3 regions of the Promicromonospora sp. NPDC110617 genome follow, and region 2 is predicted to be linked to each of the others. Evidence: riboswitches for the same ligand, from Rfam matches in the RefSeq annotation. Region 2 holds a riboswitch; each other region holds the start of a gene.
What was found. A riboswitch is a leader RNA that binds a small molecule or an ion and turns the genes downstream of it on or off. The one in region 2 is predicted to bind S-adenosylmethionine.

Region 1 (3,891 bases), on a different contig from region 2:
CGTCGTGACCAGGTACCGCGGCAGCACGGACACGCCCGCGCCGCCGGTGACGGCGGCGAGCACGGCGCGCAGGTCGGGCACCACCAGCGCCGTCGTGTTGGGCGGGCGCCGGCCGAACTCGCTGCGCCAGTACCGGCGCACGATCGGGAGGTCCTCCGCGTAGGCGACCAGCGGCAGGTGCGCCAGGGCGGCCACGGGGTCGGCCGCGAGGCGCACCGGGTCGACGGTGTGGGCCAGCGCCGGCGGCCCGACGAGCAGGAATTCCTCGTCGACCAGCGGCGTCGCCACCACGGCGTCCTGCCGCGGGCGCACCGAGGACACGACCAGGTCGAGGTGGCCGGCCGCCAGCGCGGCCAGCAGCTCGTCGCCGAGCCCGAGCGTCGTGCGGAGCTGGAGCCCCTGCGCGACGAGCGGCGCGAGCGCCGGCAGCACGCGCACCGTCATCAGCTCGGCGGCCCCGCCGATCCGGACGAGCCCGCGCACCGCCGGCTCGACGTCGCGCGGGCCGAGGGCCGACCGGAGCCCGTCCACGTGCAGCCCCACCTCGGCGGCCAGCGCCACGGCGCGCTCCGTGGGCTCGGCGCCCCGGCGGGACCGCACGAACAGGCGGGTGCCGAGCTGTTCCTCCAGGCGGGCGAGCTGCCCGGTGACGGCGGGCTGGCTCACGCCCAGGCGCTCCGCCGCCGCCGACAGCGACCCGGTGCGGTAGACCTCCAGGAACGTGGCGAGGAGGTCAAGACCCGGCACCGGCACCACCCTCCGTCGTCGTCCTGCCCACAGGCTAGCCGGGCTCAGCGCGCCGCGAGCGCCGTGAGCACCGCCTCGGCGGCGGCCGCGCTGGACTGCGGGTTCTGCCCGGTGATCAGGTTGCCGTCCTGGACCACGGTGCTGCTCCAGGCCGCGCCGACCTGGACGACGGCGCCGCGCTCGCGCAGCCGCGACTCGACGAGGTAGGGCGCGGCGTCGCCGAGGCCGCCCTGGCGCTCCTCCTCGTCCGTGAACGAGGTGAGCGCCCGGCCCGCGTAGGCGAAGGTGCCGTCCGGCCCCTGGGCGCTGAGCAGCGCGGCGACGCCGTGGCACAGCGCGCCGACGGTCGTGCCCCGGTCGTTCGCGGCGAGCAGCAGGCGGCCGAGGTCGGCGTCGTGCGCCAGGTCCGCCATGGGGGCGTGGCCGCCGGGGAGGTACACGGCGTCGTAGCCGGCGGCGTCGACGTCGGCCAGCGTGAGCGGGTGGTCGAGTTGGTCGGCGATGCCGTCCAGGTACGCCCGGAACTCCGCGGCGTCGGCTGCGGGCACCCCACCGCGCTCGTCGAGGCTGACCGGGTCGACCGTGGGCGCCACGCCGCCCGGCGTCGCGACGTCGACCTGCGCGCCGGCCGCGGTGAGCACGCGGTGGGAGGCGGCGACCTCCTCGGCCCAGTAGCCGGTGGGGTGCTCGGTGCCGTCGGCCAGGCGCAGGCTGCTCGCGGCGGAGACGACCATCAGGATCTTCGACATGGTGTGGTTCCGATCTGTTCGGGGAGTGTCCCGCTGGGGTGCGGTCCTCGGGGAACGTCAGATTCCATCACCGGATGCCGAAACGGTCGGCCGGAGCTATAACCAGACTTATGGCTCCGATTTGTCCGAGGCGTGGACGGTTTGCCGACCACATCCCGGGCATGCCTACGATCAAGTCTCATCATCCAGAGCGGTCGAGAGTCCTGGCTCCACGACACCGCAGCAACCTACCTCCGAGGCGCCAATCTCGGGGCAAGGTGCTAACGCCAGGTCCGATGGAGCTGATACGCATGGCAGTCACGAACCCGCACCTTCCCACCGCCACGATCCTGGGCTACCCCCGCATCGGCCGGAGGCGCGAGCTCAAGCGCGCCGTCGAGTCCTTCTGGGCCGGCCGCACCACCGCCGACGAGCTGGAGGCGACCGCCCGCGACCTGCGGCTCGCCACCGCCCGCCGGCTCGTCGACCTGGGCCTGGACGCCGGCAACGCTGCCGTCCCCGGCTCGTTCTCGTACTACGACCAGGTGCTCGACGCCGTCGCGCTGCTGGGCGCCGTGCCCGACCGCTTCGCGGGGCTCACCGCGGACGGGGGTCGCCTGACCCTGTCCGCCTACTTCACGGTGGCGCGCGGCGAGGGCGACAACGCACCGCTTGAGATGACCAAGTGGTTCGACACGAACTACCACTACCTGGTCCCGGAGATCGGGCCGGACACCCCGATCGGGTTCGTCGACGACCGCGCGGTGCGCGAGTTCACCGAGCTGGCGCACCCGGCCGACGGCGGCCAGGCCGTCGTGACCCGCCCCGCGTTCGTGGGACCGGTGACGTTCCTGCTGCTCAGCAAGCCCGCTGATGGTTCCCCGGACGGCTTCCGCCCGCTCGACCGCCTCGACGACGTCGTCGCCGCGTACGCCGACCTGCTGCGCGCGCTCGCCGCCGCGGGCGCCCCCTGGGTACAGCTCGACGAGCCGGCCCTGGTCACGGACCTGCTGGACGTCCCGTTCGACGAGGTCGCCGACGCCGTCCGCCGGGCCTACGCCACGCTGGCGACCGAGCTCTCCCCCGCCGCTTCCCGAGCCGACCGCGCCGAGCGCCCCGCGATCCTCGTCACCGCCCCGTACGGCGACCTGCGCAGCGAGGCAGGCGACGGCCTCGCCCTGCTGGCCGGGACCGACGTCGAGGCGATCGCGATCGACCTGGTGCGCGGCGCCATCCCCACGGGCGCGGTGCCCGGCCTGGAGACCAAGACCCTGGTCGCGGGCGCGATCGACGGCCACAACATCTGGCGCGCCGACCTCGACGCCCGTCTGACCGTCGTGGAGGGCCTGGCTGGCCCGGGCACGGGAGTCGGCGCCGGCGCGCTGGCCGTCGGCACCTCGACGTCGCTGCTGCACGTGCCGCACGACGTCGCCGACGAGCCCCGCCTGGACACGGACCTGACGTCATGGCTCGCGTTCGCCGACCAGAAGGTCGCCGAGGTCGTCACGCTGGCCACCGCGCTGACCGAGGGCCGCGCGGCGGTCGCCGACCGGCTCGCCGAGTCGACCGCGGCGGTGCGCTCCCGCGCGGCGGCGCCCGGCGTCGTCGTCCCGGCGGTGCGCGAACGGACCGCCGCGCTGACCGCCGCCGACGTCGAGCGCGCGCCGTACGCGGAGCGGGCGGCCGCGCAGCAGGCGCGGTTGAACCTGCCGCCGCTGCCGACCACGACAATCGGGTCGTTCCCCCAGACCGCCGAGATCCGCAGCACGCGCGCCGCGTGGGTGCGGGGCGAGCTGTCCGACGCCGACTACACGGCGGCGATGCGCGCCGAGATCGCGAGCACGGTCGCGCTCCAGGAGGAGCTGGGCCTGGACGTGCTGGTGCACGGCGAGCCCGAGCGCAACGACATGGTGCAGTACTTCGCGGAGCAGCTCGACGGCTTCGCGACGACCGTCAACGGCTGGGTGCAGTCCTACGGCTCGCGCTGCGTGCGGCCGCCGATCCTGTGGGGCGACGTGTCCCGGCCCGCGCCCCTGACGGTCGAGTGGACGGCCTACGCCGCGTCGCTCACCGACAAGCCGGTCAAGGGCATGCTCACGGGTCCGGTCACGATCCTCGCCTGGTCGTTCGTGCGCGACGACCTGGCCCTCGGCGACACCGCCGACCAGGTCGCCCTCGCGCTGCGCGACGAGGTGACCGACCTGGAGGCGGCGGGCATCGGCGTCGTGCAGGTGGACGAGCCCGCGCTGCGCGAGCTGCTGCCCCTGCGCAAGGCCGCGCACCCGGGCTACCTCGACTGGTCGGTGCGCTCGTTCCGGCTCTCGACCGCCGGGGCGGACACCGCCACGCAGGTGCACACGCACCTGTGCTACTCGGAGTTCGGGCAGGTCATCGGCGCGATCGACGGCCTCGACGC
Region 2 (3,891 bases):
GCCGAGGACCCGACCACCGCGATCGGCGTCGCGACGCTGTGCTACCTGGCCGCCGCCGTGACCGGCGTCCGCTGGACGGCCTGGCTCGTCGCGCTCCTGGCGTCCGTGATCCCCGTCGCGTCCGAGCTGCTGGACACGCCGCGCTGGATCGCGTTCGTCCTGGTGGGGCTGGTCCTCGCCGGCATCGGGCTGGCCCGCGGACGCCGCGCGACGTGGCCGCAGGCCGCCGCGATGGCCGGCTTCTTCGGGGTCGCGACGGCGGCCCTGTTCCTGGAGCCACGGCTCGGACTGGCCCTCGCGGGCCTCGCCCTCGCCGCGCACGCCGGGTGGGACGTGGTGCACTACCGCCGCGACGTGGTGGTGAACCGCTCGCTCGCGCTGTGGTGCATCGGCCTGGACCTCACGATGGGCGGCATCTGCGTGGCGCTGGCGCTGTAGCCGTCAGTCCTCGTCCGGGAGGCAGCCGAAGGCCTCGTCGAAGCCCAGGGCGGCCGTCGCCAGCAGGCCCGCGAGGCCGGAACCCTCGGGCACGGGGCGCGGGTCGTCGGTCACGACCCACAGCCCGTCGACCACGTCGTACCCGGCCTGCGGGCCCTCCTCGACCAGGCGGCCGACGGCTGCGATCAGCCGTTCGATCTCCTCGCCCGCGGTGCCGACGCCGACCGAGGCACGCACCGCGCCGGCGTCGAACCCGAGCCGGCCGAGCAGCGGGTGCGCGCAGAAGCGGCCGTCCCGGACCCCGATGCCGTGCTCCGCCGACAGGTACGCGGCGACGAGGCCCGGGTCGTACCCGGTGACGGTGAAGGTGACGACGCCGACGGGGTCGACAGCGTCGGCCCACACCCGCACGACCTCGACGCGGGCGATCGCCTCGAGCCCCGACACGAGCCGGCGGCGCAGGGCGGTCTCGTGCGCCACGACCTCGGCCGGGTCGAGCGCCGCCAGCTCCTCGCAGGCGGCCGCGAGCGCCACCGCGCCGATCACGTTGGGCGAGCCGGCCTCGTGGCGGGCGGGCCCCTCGTGCCAGTCGGTGCCGCTGACGCGCACGCGCCGGACGGCACCGCCGCCCGCGAGGTACGGCGTGCCCTGGTCGAGCCAGTCGCGGCGGCCGACCAGCACGCCGGCGCCGAACGGGGCGTAGGTCTTGTGCCCGGAGAAGGCGAGGTAGTCCACGCCGGTGGACTCCAGCGAGATGCGCCGGTGCGGCACGAGCTGGGCGCCGTCGAGCACCACACGCGCGCCGAGCTCGTGGGCGACGGCGACGATCTCGGCGATCGGGAGGGACTCGCCGGTCACGTTCGAGGCGCCGGTCAGGGCCAGGAGGGCGTACGGGCGGTCCGCGGCGGCGTCGGCCAGCTCCTCCCGGATCTGGGCGACGGTCTCGGCCACGGTGGCGCCGCCGGTCAGCACGGTCGCGCCGGTGGTGCGCTGCCAGGGCAGCAGGTTCGCGTGGTGCTCCACGTCGAGCACGAGCACGCGGCCGGGCTCGCCGTCGGCCTGCGCGGGGACGCAGCCGGCGAGGAGGTTGAGGGAGTCGGTGGTGTTCCGGGTGATGATCGTCAGGTCGTCCTCGCGGGCGCCGACGAACGCGCCGATGGTGCGGCGCGCGGTCTCGTAGAGCGCCGTGCTCACCTGGGAGAGGTAACCCGCGCCGCGGTGCACGCTGGCGTACAGCGGCAGCACCTGGGTGACGCGGTCGGCGACGGCCTGGAGGGCCGGGGCCGACGCCGCGACGTCGAGGTTGGCGTACGAGACCTGCGTGCCGTCCACGAGGGGGACGAGCGTGCCGCCGCCGACGACGGGGCGCAGCGGGGCGAGCTCGGTCACCGCGGTGGCACGGCTGAGAGTGGGAGCAGACATGGCGTCCTCCAGCACAGTCCTGGGGGAGGTTCCCCCGCGCTTGCCGCACGCGGGCTGCGCGCGGCCTGGTCGTCACCCGGGGCACCCCACCGCGGAGGGAGGGTTGCCGGCCAGCGAGCCGGGGCTTGACGCTGGCGCTCATGACCTGCGGCCATCCTGTGCTGCGGGCAAAACACCTGTCAACGCATGTCTCAGATGCTGGTCCCACGATCCGGTCGGGCTGCGCGGACCGCGAGGGCGGCGACGCGGGCGGCGTCCGAGCGGTACATGGCGGCGTGGTCGCGCAGCTCGGCGTGCCCGCCGTCGTCGGCCCTGGCCTCGCTGAACGCGGCGAGCTCCGTGAGGCGCTCCGCCATCGCGCCGAGCACGTCGGCGCGCGACCACCCGGCCCCGTACGCGGCGACCAGCGTGTCCAGCCGGACCGACGGGTCCAGGTGCCCGACGTCGTAGGTCACCCCGGCGAACGCGTCGCCCGCGAACGGGGCCAGGCGGTAGGCGGTGTACGCCAGGTCCCACAGGCGCGGCCCCGGGGACGCCGTGTCCACGTCGATGAGGCCGACGAGCCGCCCCGCGCGGAACACCATGTTGTAGGGCGCGGCGTCGTTGTGGCAGATCACCTCGGCCGGCTCGCGGGCGGGCAGCTGCCAGACGGCGTCCGGCAGGTCGAGGTCGAGGGACGCGTCGTGGAGCCGGCGCAGGAGGCGCCCGGCGTCGCGCAGGTTCTGCTCGGACCACAGCCACTCCGGGGCCGGCCAGCCCGGGACGTCGCCCGGGAGGAACGAGACGACCTCGCGCCCTCGCTCGTCGAGCCCGAACGGTTCCGGCACCTCCGTGACGCCGCGGTCCCGAACGTGGCGCAGGTACGCGTGGATCGTGGCCGTCCACGGTCCGGCGGTCCGGCGGTCCGGCGCACCGTGTCGCCCGCGCGCACGACCTCGGACATGTTCCCGCCGGTCAGGGGCTCTTCGTCAGCGGACATCGGCGCCACCCTACCGAGGCTCGACCTTCCCTATCATTTTGCTCGGGTTACCTGTCGAGACGCTGTTCCACCCACCGGACACCATGTCGTAGGGTGGGCAACGACCATCCCGAGCGGCCGAGTGACGTGGCACGACGACGCCGCAGCAACCCAGCGTTCCCCGCAGCAGCGGAGGACGGACGAGGGTGCTACCGCCACGACCGATGGAGGAGCATCATGAGCGACCCCGCGCGCGTCGAAGCACGACCGGCCGACGGCTACGCCGGCGACATCACGCCCCAGCAGGCCTGGGACCTGCTCGCCGGCGACCCGGACGCCACGCTCGTGGACGTCCGCACCGAGGGCGAGTGGCGCACGATCGGCATCCCGGACACGGCGCCGCTGGAGAAGCAGCCCGTGTTCTCCGAGTGGGTGCAGGCCGGGGGCCGCCCCAACCCCCGGTTCCTGGAAGAGCTGAAGGCGGCCGGGGTCACGAACGGGCCCGTCGTCTTCCTGTGCCGCTCCGGCCAGCGCTCGATCGCCGCGGCGCGGCTCGCCACGTCGTCCGGCATCGCGCCGTCGTACAACGTGCTGGAGGGCTTCGAGGGCGCACCCGGGGCCGACGGCGTCCGGGACCAGCAGGGCTGGAAGGTCGCCGGGCTGCCGTGGACGGCGGGTCCGGCGTGACCGTCACCGGCGCGTACCCGCCCGGCGCGAACCCCGGCGGTTCCGGCCGCAAGCCGCTGCCCGACGGCGTCCGCCCGGCGACGCTCGCCGTGCGCGGCGGCCACCAGCGCAGCGAGTTCCAGGAGACGAGCGAGGCGCTGTTCCTCACGCAGGGCTACGTCTACGACAACGCCGCGGAGGCCGAGGCGGCGTTCAAGGGCGACGTCGACCGGTTCGTCTACTCGCGCTACGGCAACCCGACGGTGCACACCTTCGAGGAGCGCCTGCGCCAGCTCGAGGGCGCCGACGCCTGCTACGCGACCGCGACCGGCATGTCCGCGGTGTTCACGTCGCTGGCCGCGCTCGTGAGCTCCGGCTCCCGGATCGTGGCCGCCCGGGCGCTGTTC
Region 3 (3,891 bases), 270 kb from region 2:
CGGGGTCGGGGGCCAGGGACGGCGGGGCTCCGGGAGCGGCGACGGCGGGCGCGGCGGTCGTCGCGCCGGCGGCACCGATGCCGAGGACGACGGCGCCGCGCAGCAGGTCACGCCGGTCGAGCGAGAGGTGGTCGGTGGAGCTGTGGTCGTGGTCGTGCACGGTGGGGCCTCCACGGGTCGGTCGCGCTGGTACGTGCCGATTTCATCCGTAGTATCGGCCGACGCCACGACGCCCGGGTACATCACATCCGGGCTATACCGCGCGCACGATGCCCGTGCCCCGAACAGTCAGACGCCCAGGCCACCCGAGTGACCTGGGCGTCTGACAGGCTCGAACAGCTACTGCTCGATGGTCTGGCGACCCTCGGACGAGCCCTGGCCGATCGGCGTCGACCCGGCCGAGTGCGCCACGTCGATCTTGCGCGGCTTCGCCTCCTCGCTGACCGGGATCGTCAGCGCGAGCACGCCGTCGGCGTACGACGCCTCGATCCTGTCGAGGGCGAGACCGCGGCCCACGGTGAGCTGCCGGGCGAACGTGCCTGTCGGCCGCTCGCGCACGAGCCACTGTGCGCCGTCGTCCGAGCGCTGCGTGCGCTCCGCACGGACCGTGAGCGTCCGGTCCTCAACCGAGACGTCGATCGTGCCGGGGTCGACACCGGGCAGGTCCATCGAGAGGACGTAGTGGTCACCGGTGCGGAACAGGTCCATCGGCATGGCACCGGACTGCCGTGCGTTGCCGGCCATCGTGCTGAACATCCGGTCCATCTCCTGGAACGGGTCCCAGTAGGTAGCCATCGCGCATCACCTCCTACGACGACACGGCCCTGGCCCCTCCAGGGCCGCAGCGATCGGCGACGGCCCTGGCCGCCGCCTGGCTACCCTCCAATTCTGGCACTCGACACCCGAGAGTGCCAACCCCCGTGCCGGCGATCCGTCAGGCGGCGGCGCGGCCCGTCAGGCCCACCCGGTCCAGCAGGTCCAGGGCGGGGCGATGCTTGTTGAACGTGTACACGTGCAGGCCGGGCGTACCGGCGTCGAGCACCTCGCGCGCGAGCGCCGCGGAGTACTCGATGCCGTGCGCGTGCTGGGCCTCGGGGTCGACGGCGCCGTCGGGGGCGGTGAGCCGGTCGAGGTCGCGCAGGAGCTCCGCGGGCGCCGCCACCCCGGTGAGCTCCTGGACGCGGCGCAGTCGGCGGGCCTCCGTGGTGGGCAGGATCCCGGCGAGGATCGGGATGGTCACGCCCTCCGCCCGGGCCGCCTCGACGAACCCCGTGTACGAGTCCGCGCGGTAGAAGAACTGGGTGATCGCGAAGCTCGCGCCCGCCTCCTGCTTCTCCAGCAGCCGGCGCACCTCCTGCTCGCGCGTGGTGCCGGCCCCCGGGTTGCCGTCCGGGAACGTGGCGACGGCGATGGCCAGCGGCCGGGCGGCCGAGCGCAGCGCCGTGCTGACGTCGGCGGCGCACCGCCGTTCGTCCACCTGCCGCAGGAGTCGCACGAGGTCCACGCTGGAGCGCACGCCGTCGGCCGGCGGGCGCCAGTCCGGCTCGTCGCGCGGCGGGTCGCCGCGCAGGGCGAGGAAGGACCGCACGCCGGCCTCGAGGAACTCCTCGATCACCGCGGACACGTCCTCGCGCGAGGCGCCCACGCAGGTCAGGTGGGCCACGGGCAGCACGGGCGTGCCACGCAGCAGGGTGGCGAGCACCTCGCGCGCGGTGGCCCGGTCGCCGCCGGCCGCCCCGTACGTCACGGAGACGAAGTCCGGGCGGGCCGCCACGAGCCGCTGCGCCGTCTCCCAGAAGTTGGGCGCGGCGTTCGGCCGACGCGGGGGCATCAGCTCGAACGACACCGTGGGGCGGTGCGGGTGTACCTCGGCGACCATGGCTGCTCCATCGAACCTGGCGTGAGCACCTTGCGTCCCTCGCGCCGCGGCGACGCGGCGGAAGGTCGGCAGGTTGCTGCGGTGTCAGGGAGCCAGGACTCTCGACCGCTCTGGATGGGGTTCGCCACCATGCTAAGCGACCGTCCAGCACTGGGACAGAATTCGTCCGGAGGTCGAGACGGCCCGGTCCACGGTGTGTGGACCGGGCCTGCCCGCTACTTCACCGACCCGGCCACCAGGCCGCCCACCAGGCGCTTCTCGATGATCATGAACAGGATCACCACGGGCACGATCGCCACGACGGACACCCCGAACACGTACTGCCAGGACGTCTCGTACTGGCCCACGAACTTGGTGAGCGCCACGGACAGCGGCTGGTTGCCCGCCGTCGTCAGCAGCACCAGCGAGGCCGCGAACTCGTTCCAGGACGCGACGAACGTGAACACCACCGCCGTCACGATGCCCGGCCAGACGAGCGGCAGGTTGATCTTGGTCAGGACGGCGAACGTGCCGGCGCCGTCGAGCTGCGCCGCCTCGTCGACCTCCTTCGGGATGCCCGCGAAGAAGCTGTGCATGATCCAGACCGCGAACGACAGGTTGAACGCGGCGTTCACCAGGATCATCGCGACCCACGTGTCGAGGATCCCGATGGCGATGAACTGCCGGAACAGGCCCGACGTCAGCACCGCGGGCTGCACCATCTGGGTCACGATCACGAGGAACAGGAAGAAGAGCCGGCCCGTGAACCGGAACCGCGCCGTGTAGTAGGCGGCGGGCAGCGCCACGGCCAGCACGAGCAGCGTGGCGCACAGCGAGATCACCAGGGTGGAGATCAGGTTCTGCGCCAGCGGCGTCTCGGGCGTGGACCACATCGTGACGTAGTTGTCCCAGTGCCACTCGGTGGGGAAGTAGGTGGGGTCGACCGACCTGATCTCGGCCTTGGTCTTCACGGAGCCGAAGAACATGATCAGGTACGGCAGCAGGAAGACCACGAGCACCACGAGCCCGGCGAGCAGCCGGAGCAGCAGCGACCCGAGCGGCACCTGGTCCGTCGTGTACTTCCGCACCCGCCGCCGGTTGTCCGACGGCGGCCGGGCCGCGCTGCGCGCGGTGGTCCCCGAGTCCGTGATCGCGGTCATCAGACCTCCTCCAGGGGGCGGACGACCCGCACGTAGACGGCGACGATGGCGATGACCACCAGGAACGCGATGACGGACAGCGCGCTGGCCAGGTCGATCTGCCGCTGGTTCTGCATGTACTTGAAGATCATGGTCATGACGGTGTCCGCGTCGTAGCCGGGGATGGACCCCGTCATGACGCGCAGGATCGGCAGCGAGTTGAACACGTTGATGATGTTGATGAGCACCGCCACCGAGATCGCGCCCCGCAGCTGCGGCAGCACCACGCTGAAGTAGGTGCGGAACCCGCTGGCGCCGTCGATCCGCGCGGCCTCCACGGTCTCGCCGGGCACCGTCTGGAGCCCGGCGAGCACCGTGTAGGTGGTGAACGGCAGCGAGACGAACACGGCGACCGCCATCGCCCACGCGAACGCGGTGCCGGGATGCCGGGTCCAGCCGTAGCCCTCCGGCGTGCTGATCAGGCCGACGTCCACGAGGAACGAATTGATGATGCCGAAGTACGGCTCCAGGCCGTAGTGCACCACCAGCGTCGTCATGACCACGCTGGAGGCCCACGGCACGATGACGGCCATCCGCACCAGCCGGCGGCCGGGGAACGCCTTGTTCAGCAGCGCCGCGAGCGCCAGCGACCCGATCAGGGTGCAGGCGACGACCACGACGACCCACACGACCGTGCGGCCGAGGATGGGCCAGAAGTACTGGAAGCCGATCACCGTCGCGAAGTTCGCGAGGCCCACTCCCCCGTCGTCCACGCCGCTCTGGCTGATGTCGCGTGTCGAGTTCCAGAACATCAGGCCGACCGGGAACAGGACCACGGCCGCAATGAGTGCGACCGCGGGCCCGATCCACGGCAGGGCCTTCAACAGGTCCTTC

Region 1: linked by a shared signal. The riboswitch ahead of metE (5-methyltetrahydropteroyltriglutamate--homocysteine S-methyltransferase) and the one ahead of ACZ7LE_RS02050 (aminotransferase class V-fold PLP-dependent enzyme) in region 2 are both predicted to bind S-adenosylmethionine.
Region 3: linked by a shared signal. The riboswitch ahead of ACZ7LE_RS00865 (methylenetetrahydrofolate reductase) and the one ahead of ACZ7LE_RS02050 (aminotransferase class V-fold PLP-dependent enzyme) in region 2 are both predicted to bind S-adenosylmethionine.

What each region holds. Positions count from the first base shown of each region.
Region 1 is NZ_JBVKBM010000003.1:849,037-852,927, forward strand. It holds gene ACZ7LE_RS21570 (LysR family transcriptional regulator) at 1-747, opposite strand, end outside; gene ACZ7LE_RS21575 (type 1 glutamine amidotransferase domain-containing protein) at 792-1,496, opposite strand; SAM riboswitch class I at 1,675-1,778, shown strand; gene metE (5-methyltetrahydropteroyltriglutamate--homocysteine S-methyltransferase) at 1,787-3,891, shown strand, end outside.
Region 2 is NZ_JBVKBM010000001.1:474,566-478,456, reverse strand. It holds gene ACZ7LE_RS02055 (hypothetical protein) at 1-438, shown strand, start outside; gene ACZ7LE_RS02050 (aminotransferase class V-fold PLP-dependent enzyme) at 442-1,860, opposite strand; SAM riboswitch class IV at 1,892-2,006, opposite strand; gene ACZ7LE_RS02045 (phosphotransferase) at 2,052-2,687, opposite strand; gene ACZ7LE_RS02040 (rhodanese-like domain-containing protein) at 3,056-3,505, shown strand; gene ACZ7LE_RS02035 (O-succinylhomoserine sulfhydrylase) at 3,502-3,891, shown strand, end outside.
Region 3 is NZ_JBVKBM010000001.1:203,585-207,475, reverse strand. It holds gene ACZ7LE_RS00875 (golvesin C-terminal-like domain-containing protein) at 1-160, opposite strand, end outside; gene ACZ7LE_RS00870 (Hsp20/alpha crystallin family protein) at 340-795, opposite strand; gene ACZ7LE_RS00865 (methylenetetrahydrofolate reductase) at 935-1,879, opposite strand; SAM riboswitch class I at 1,884-2,000, opposite strand; gene ACZ7LE_RS00860 (carbohydrate ABC transporter permease) at 2,095-3,018, opposite strand; gene ACZ7LE_RS00855 (carbohydrate ABC transporter permease) at 3,018-3,891, opposite strand, start outside.